Regions from separate parts of the Brevibacillus composti genome, predicted to be linked through region 3. Evidence: riboswitches for the same ligand, from Rfam matches in the RefSeq annotation. Region 3 holds a riboswitch; each other region holds the start of a gene.
What was found. Region 3 has a riboswitch for glycine ahead of gcvT (glycine cleavage system aminomethyltransferase GcvT). Riboswitches for the same ligand answer to the same signal wherever they lie in the genome.
Positions count from the first base shown of each region.

Region 1: it holds a riboswitch for glycine, as region 3 does, so the genes downstream of both, JD108_RS15800 (alanine/glycine:cation symporter family protein) here and gcvT (glycine cleavage system aminomethyltransferase GcvT) in region 3, are expected to answer to the same signal.
Region 2: it holds a riboswitch for glycine, as region 3 does, so the genes downstream of both, glyA (serine hydroxymethyltransferase) here and gcvT (glycine cleavage system aminomethyltransferase GcvT) in region 3, are expected to answer to the same signal.

Region 1 is NZ_CP066308.1:3,113,012-3,115,275, forward strand. Features, by position in the region: gene JD108_RS15795 (electron transfer flavoprotein subunit beta/FixA family protein) at 1-632, opposite strand, end outside; glycine riboswitch at 957-1,069, shown strand; gene JD108_RS15800 (alanine/glycine:cation symporter family protein) at 1,242-2,264, shown strand, end outside.
Region 2 is NZ_CP066308.1:1,311,608-1,313,871, reverse strand. Features, by position in the region: gene JD108_RS06705 (serine dehydratase beta chain) at 1-160, opposite strand, end outside; gene glyA (serine hydroxymethyltransferase) at 172-1,413, opposite strand; glycine riboswitch at 1,649-1,754, opposite strand; gene JD108_RS06695 (YjcZ family sporulation protein) at 1,921-2,016, shown strand; gene JD108_RS06690 (sporulation protein) at 2,120-2,264, opposite strand, start outside.
Region 3 is NZ_CP066308.1:2,614,665-2,616,928, forward strand. Features, by position in the region: gene gcvPA (aminomethyl-transferring glycine dehydrogenase subunit GcvPA) at 1-270, opposite strand, end outside; gene gcvT (glycine cleavage system aminomethyltransferase GcvT) at 312-1,415, opposite strand; glycine riboswitch at 1,494-1,604, opposite strand; glycine riboswitch at 1,605-1,699, opposite strand; gene JD108_RS13355 (DEAD/DEAH box helicase) at 1,921-2,264, shown strand, end outside.

The DNA of each region.
Region 1 (2,264 bases), 500 kb from region 3:
GACCAGATCACCGGCTGAAAGCTGGCGGCCCGGATCATGTTGGGCAGCGGCGAATGGGGCACCTCATTGATCTCCTTTTCCACGGAGAACAGGCAGGGCAGGGTGGACTGAATCACTTCGTAGCCGTCCTCCAGTTTGCGGTGGACGACGGTGTATCCCCTCTCCTTGTTTACCTCCACGACTTTTTTCACGCTGGTCAGCGGAGGGATGTCCAGCCTCCGGGCGATTCCCGGTCCGACCTGACCCGTATCGCCGTCAATGGTCATCTTGCCGCAGATGATGAGGTCGATCGGCTTTTCCTTGGCGATCTTCTCCAGCGCCTTGGTCAGCGCGTAGCTGGTGGCCAGCGTATCGGCACCGGCAAAGGCCCGGTCCGTAATCATATAGCCCTCGTCCGCGCCGATCTCGATGCATTTGCGGATCGCTTTGACAGCGGGCGGCGGTCCCATGGTCAGGACGGACACGGTGCCGCCGTACCTTTTCTTCAGACGAACGGCTTCCTCGACAGCATGCGCATCGTATGGATTGAGGATGGCCGGCGCGCTGGAACGATCCATGGTATTGGTTCGCGGGTTCATCTTGATGATTTTGGTGTCCGGCACCTGTTTGATGCAGGCGACGATGTGCAGCATGGATAAAATCCCCCCTAAAAGCCCGGCGAGGTATCGTTATAACGGGGTCCCGCACAGGTTGTCTCACTTTGGCACGACACTTTCGGGCGACATGTTCCTCATTGATATAACGTATTGCACGGCCATGTCGAATAGACCAAGAAGAAATGCGGCCGCTTCGCCAGAGAAGAATTTTACATTGACATGCCATTCACTATCCCTATAATTGATTTATAAATCAGATACTGTTCGGATGAACCATTCAGGAGAAGACGAAAGTCTACCGACGGGGCAAGGGATTCCACCCGAAACTCTCAGGTCTTGGAAACAAGTAAAACTGCATGGGGACGAGCCTCTGGAGAGACTCCCTCTTTTTAGGAAAGAAGAGGAAACGGGCACCGAAGGAGCAAATTCGCATCTGCGAATAATCTCTCAGGTAAAAGGACAGAGTGGACGCAGCCTATTCACAAGGAGAGTTCTATTTGTTTCACAAACAAATGGAATATCCGTCTCTTTGTGATTTTTGCGCATAGCATGCGGCCCTGCGACCCGTGACCCACTCCCAGAGAACATTTCATCGCCGATGAGATGTTTTTCTTTTTATACCGAATCATCGAGGGGGAAACTGGAATGGATTCGCTGATGGACTTGTTGCAAGTGGTGAATGACTTCGTGTGGGGATTGCCGACGTTAATCCTGCTCGTCGGCACCGGCGTGATGCTGACGATTCGCTTGCGCGGCCTGCAGTTTCGCAAGCTGTGGTACGCGCTGCGACTCGCGTTTTCCAAAAAGCAGGAACATTCAGAGGCAGGGGATATCAATCACTTTCAGGCGTTGATGACTGCTCTCGCGGCGACGATCGGGATGGGGAATATCGCAGGGGTGGCGACAGCCGTGGCCGTCGGCGGACCCGGCGCCTTGTTCTGGATGTGGATTACCGCTTTGTTTGGCATGGCGACTAAATATGCGGAAGCGATCCTCGCGGTGAAGTACCGGATTCGGCAGGCTGACGGCACCTTTGCGGGCGGGCCGATGTACTATCTGGAAAAAGGGCTGAAACAAAAGTGGCTGGCTGTGCTCTTCGCCCTGTTTGGCACGATGGCTTCGTTTGGGATCGGGAATATGGTGCAATCCCACTCTGTCGCGGAAGCCGTGCAGTTGAACTTTTCGATCCCTCCGCTGGCTACCGGTCTCATCCTGGCCGCGTTTACGGCTTTTGTCATTCTCGGCGGCGTGAAAAAAATCGGGCAGGTCACAGGCGTGATGGTGCCCTTCATGGCGCTCTTCTATATCGTTGCCGGAATCATTATCGTCTTTGTCCATATCGATCAGGTGCCGCACGCCCTGGCGCAGATTATCTCCGGCGCATTCACCGGCACCTCGGCAGCGGGCGGCTTTTTGGGAGCGACTGTCGCGATGGCGATTCAAAAAGGGGTGGCCCGCGGAGTATTCTCCAATGAAGCGGGTCTCGGAAGCGCGCCGATCGCTGCCGCCGCCGCCAAAACCGATGAACCGGCCAAACAGGCGCTCGTGTCGATGACCGGGACATTTATCGATACGATCATCGTCTGCTCGATTACCGGTCTCGCCCTGGTAACCACCGGCGCCTGGACGACCGGCATGTCTGGCGTGGAGGCGACGACCTACGCCTTC
Region 2 (2,264 bases), 1.3 Mb from region 3:
TCTCCGCAAAAGAATCATAGAGGATCACTTCCGCCCGTATCGGTGCCGCTCCCAAGAGTTCATGGACAAACTTTCCGATCGACACTACGCCGGCCGTGTGCGAACTGGAGGGACCGACCATGATCGGGCCGATGATGTCAAAGCAGCTGTTGTAGATCATAGGCGCCTCCTTCAGCGGACACGGGTCCCTTGTTGATGAAGCGGATACTGCTCGCACAGGCGGCTGATTTTCTCCCGTACCGCCAGGTCTCCCTTTCCTTTGAGAACGGCAGTGATCGCGCGTCCGATCGTCCGCATTTCCTCTTCTTTCATGCCTCGAGTCGTGGCCGCTGCCGTGCCAAGGCGGATTCCGCTGGTGACAAACGGGCTCTCCGGATCAAAGGGAATGGTATTTTTGTTCGTCGTGATCCCCGCCTCTTCCAGCAGATGCTCCGCTTCCTTGCCTGTCAGGCCAAAGACGCGCGTATCGAGGAGAACCAGGTGGTTGTCCGTACCGCCCGATACCAGTCTCGCGCCCTCTTCCTTCAATGTCTCCGCGAGGACTTTGGCATTTTGGACGACTTGCTGCGCATACGCGCGGAAATCCGGCTGAAGCGCTTCCTGAAAAGCCACCGCTTTGGCCGCGATGATGTGCATCAGCGGACCGCCCTGGATCCCGGGGAAAATGGCCTTGTTTACGCCCTTGGCGATTTCCTCGTCATTGGTCAGAATAATTCCGCCGCGGGGGCCGCGCAGCGTTTTATGGGTCGTGCTGGTTACGACATGCGCATGAGGCACGGGCGACGGATGCAAACCTGCAGCCACCAGGCCGGCGATATGGGCCATGTCCACCATCAGCTTGGCTCCCACCAGATCGGCGATTTCGCGGAACCGGGCGAAGTCGATCGTCCGCGAATACGCGCTTCCTCCGGCGATAATCAGCTTGGGACGTTCGCGGCGGGCTACTGCTTCTACTTCGTCGTAATCGATGAGATGATCATCTTCCCGCACCCCGTAGGCGACCACTTGAAACCACTTGCCCGAGAGGCTGACCGGACTGCCGTGGGTCAGATGCCCCCCATGCGAGAGATTCATCCCCATAAAGGTATCGCCCGGCTGCAGGAGAGAGAAGAAGACCGCGGTATTGGCCTGGGCGCCGGAGTGGGGCTGTACATTGGCATAGGCCGCGCCAAACAGCTTCGATACCCGCTCGATCGCCAGCCGCTCCACGACGTCCACATGTTCACAGCCGCCGTAGTACCGCTTGCCGGGGTAGCCTTCCGCATATTTGTTGGTCAAGACCGAGCCCATCGCTTCCAGGACGTCCTCGCTGACAAAGTTTTCGGAAGCGATCAACTCCAGGGTCCCCAGTTGGCGGCGATGCTCCGCTTCGATCGCTTCGTAGATTTCCCGATCATGCTCGCGCAAACTCATCCGATACTCCTCCTTGGTAGCCATCTTTCCCCCGATTCTCCCCATGCGAAAAACCTGCCCTGCACAGCGTCAAGCTGCGGAAGCCGCGGTTTTTTCATCTGTCAGGAAAACACAAAAAAGGACAGGGGAAAGATAGATCATGTGTAATCTACCTTTCCTCTGTCCTTTTTACCTGAGAGTTTAACTCCTGTTCGGAGTCTTCCCCTTGGGTGGCTGTTCGCTCTCTCCAGAGGTGCGTCCGATTGTGGTACTTTGTACCTGAGAGATTCTATCCCAAGGATTTTTGGGACTTGCTCCTTCGGTGCCGGCTCTTGCGTCACGGTCTCTCCCACAATCGTCATCCGCTGTATACAATTAATTCGAATCATACGCCAACGTTGTTATCATTGTCAATAATATTTCGAATAATCTTTCCCGGCGGAAAAATGGGTATTTGTCGGTATCACGGAACCGATCAGGCGCCCGTACGATAAGAGCATAGTCTTTTGACAGAGGGGGATGTGTCGGTTGAGCAATCTTTTCAATAGCGGCGGGTTTGCCGGGTTTGCCCTGATTCTGGTGCTGTTCATTCTGCTTAGTATCGTAGGCACCTCTGAAGACTGATCTGGCAGGTATCCTTTGCCCGATCCAACGAAAAAGCCCGGAGCCTGGCTCCGGGCCTTTTGCGATTTGGCGGCGGCATCTCCACGACTCGCCGGCACGCGCATCAGCGCAGGTGCTTGCGTATCAGCGCATCGATCCCGCTCGCCAGGTCGCTTGTGGGGCGGGTCAAGTCCGCCTCGGTCACGCGGAAGCGAGCATAGCGCTCGTCCAGATTAAATGCCTCCTGCAGCCCGCCGAAAAAGCCGCGG
Region 3 (2,264 bases):
CATATGATTGACGACGCTGGGGATATGGTGCTGGTAGACGCCGGCTCCCAAAAAGTTGACATGGGTGCTGAAGTTGGCGTTTTTGCCCGCAAGGCCGGAAAAATACTTGACCAATTCCGGCTCGGACAGCGCTTCTGGAATCTGCAGGGCGCCTTTGAAGCGAACCTCTTCGGGAATATCAGCAAACAACTCTTCCACCCGGGAGATGCCCAGGGTGTCCAACATCTCGCGTTTATCCTGGTCGGTTTGAGGCAGGTAACGGTATTTCACGAATGTTGTCCTCCTTGTATATAGGATCTGGTCAAAACGATTTATTGTTTGGGACGCTTGTAAAACGGCGTAGGCACGATGACCGCTTTGAGTCTCTTGCCGCGGATTTCCACGTCCAGCTCTGTGCCGACCGCCGCATGCTCCGCTTTGATCAGTGCCAGCCCCACGTTTTTCTTCAGCGTGGGCGACTGCGTGCCGGTGGTGACTTCCCCGATCTGTTCGTCCCCGATGAATACCGGGTAATGACTGCGCGGAATGCCGCGGTCGATCATTTCGATGCCGACCAGCTTGCGCGGGGCGCCGTTTTCCTTCTGCGCCTTCAAAGCCTCCTGGCCGATAAACGGCACGTCTTTGTCTACCTTCACCGCAAAGCCGATGCCCGCCTCGATTGGCGAAATATCCTGGCTCAGCTCTTGGCCGTAGAGCGGCAGCTTCGCCTCAAACCGGAGGGTGTCGCGAGCCCCCAGTCCGCACGGCACCAGACCGTCCGCCTGGCCGACCTCCAGCAGTCTGTCCCACAGCTGGATCGCCTTGTCGTGATCGAGATAAATTTCAAAGCCGTCTTCTCCTGTATAGCCCGTGCGGGAGACGAGGCAGGAAATCCCGTCAATCTGCACATCGCGCTGAAAGCGGAAGAAGCCAATGGCGGAGAGATCGGTATCGGTCAGCTTTTGCAAGATCGATTCGGCGAGCGGTCCCTGAATCGCCAGCTGCGCTGTCTGTGGGGAGATGTTTTCGATCTGCACGCCGTCAATCAGGTGCTCCTGCATCCAGGCAAAGTCCTTGTCTGTATTGCCTGCGTTGATCACCAGCAGATAGTGGTCATCGGCGTATTTGTAGATGAGCAGATCGTCCACTGTCCCGCCATCCGGGTAGCAAAAGACACTGTACTGGGCTTGCCCCACTTCCAGTTTGGACAGGTCGTTGGTGGTCATCTGCTGCAGGTAGAGAAAAGCCTTCTCTCCCTTTACCTCGACTTCTCCCATGTGGGATACGTCAAACAATCCTGCCTTTGTCCGCACCGCCTCGTGCTCCTGCCCGATTCCGGAAAACTGCACGGGCAAGTCCCAGCCGCCGAAGTCGATCGTCTTCGCCCCGTATTTTTCATAGACCGGGAACAGCGGCGTGCGCTTCAATGTCGTCATACCTGGCACCTCCTGATTTTTATACAACAAAAAAGGACAAAACAAGAGAAATGGGAACGCCAAAAGAAAGGCGCCCATTTCTCCTCCTCTGTCCTTGGTACCTGAGAGTTGCCTCGCTGCATGGGAGCCTGTCGCTCCGCCAGCAAGTTTCCCCTTTGGTGGCCCGCAGCCGGGCTCTCTCCAGAGATGCGTCCAGTAGAGGTACTTTTGCCTGAGAGATTCACCATGACTGGCTTGCTCCTTCGGCGCTGCCCCGCTCGGCAGTCTCTCCCTGCTACTATCATTCGCGATGGATACTGGGTCATACATAATCTTTTCCTTACCATTCCATACTAATGGAATGAACTCCTCTCTATCCTACCATGAGAGTCGGCTCTTGAAAATATGCAAATTGCCTTTCAACTTACAAAATCACTAACAAATTTTTTATAAAAAAGAAGCAATGTTCGTTCTTTTATTTTGTATACCCATTACATTGGGAAATACATGAATTGGATGTGATGTTGTGCCGAACATTCCCGTTTCCTTCGAGACTGATTGGATGGATTTGTTACAGGAGCGGCTCAAACAGGACGGTCCCTGGGACAAATGGGACCTTTTTCAGCTGACGCTGGAAGCGGAGGAAGCGATGGCGATCCGCGAGTTTGACCAGCTGCAATGCCTGCAGTATCTGCCCACGCTCAAACCCTATCCGCACCAACTGCAAACCGCAGAGCGCGTCTTAAACGAGATGCGCGGCCGGGCCATCCTGGCCGACGAGGTCGGGCTGGGGAAAACCATCGAAGCCGGATTGATCTTAAAAGAGTACATGATCCGCGGATTGGCCAAAAAAATTCTCATCCTGGTGCC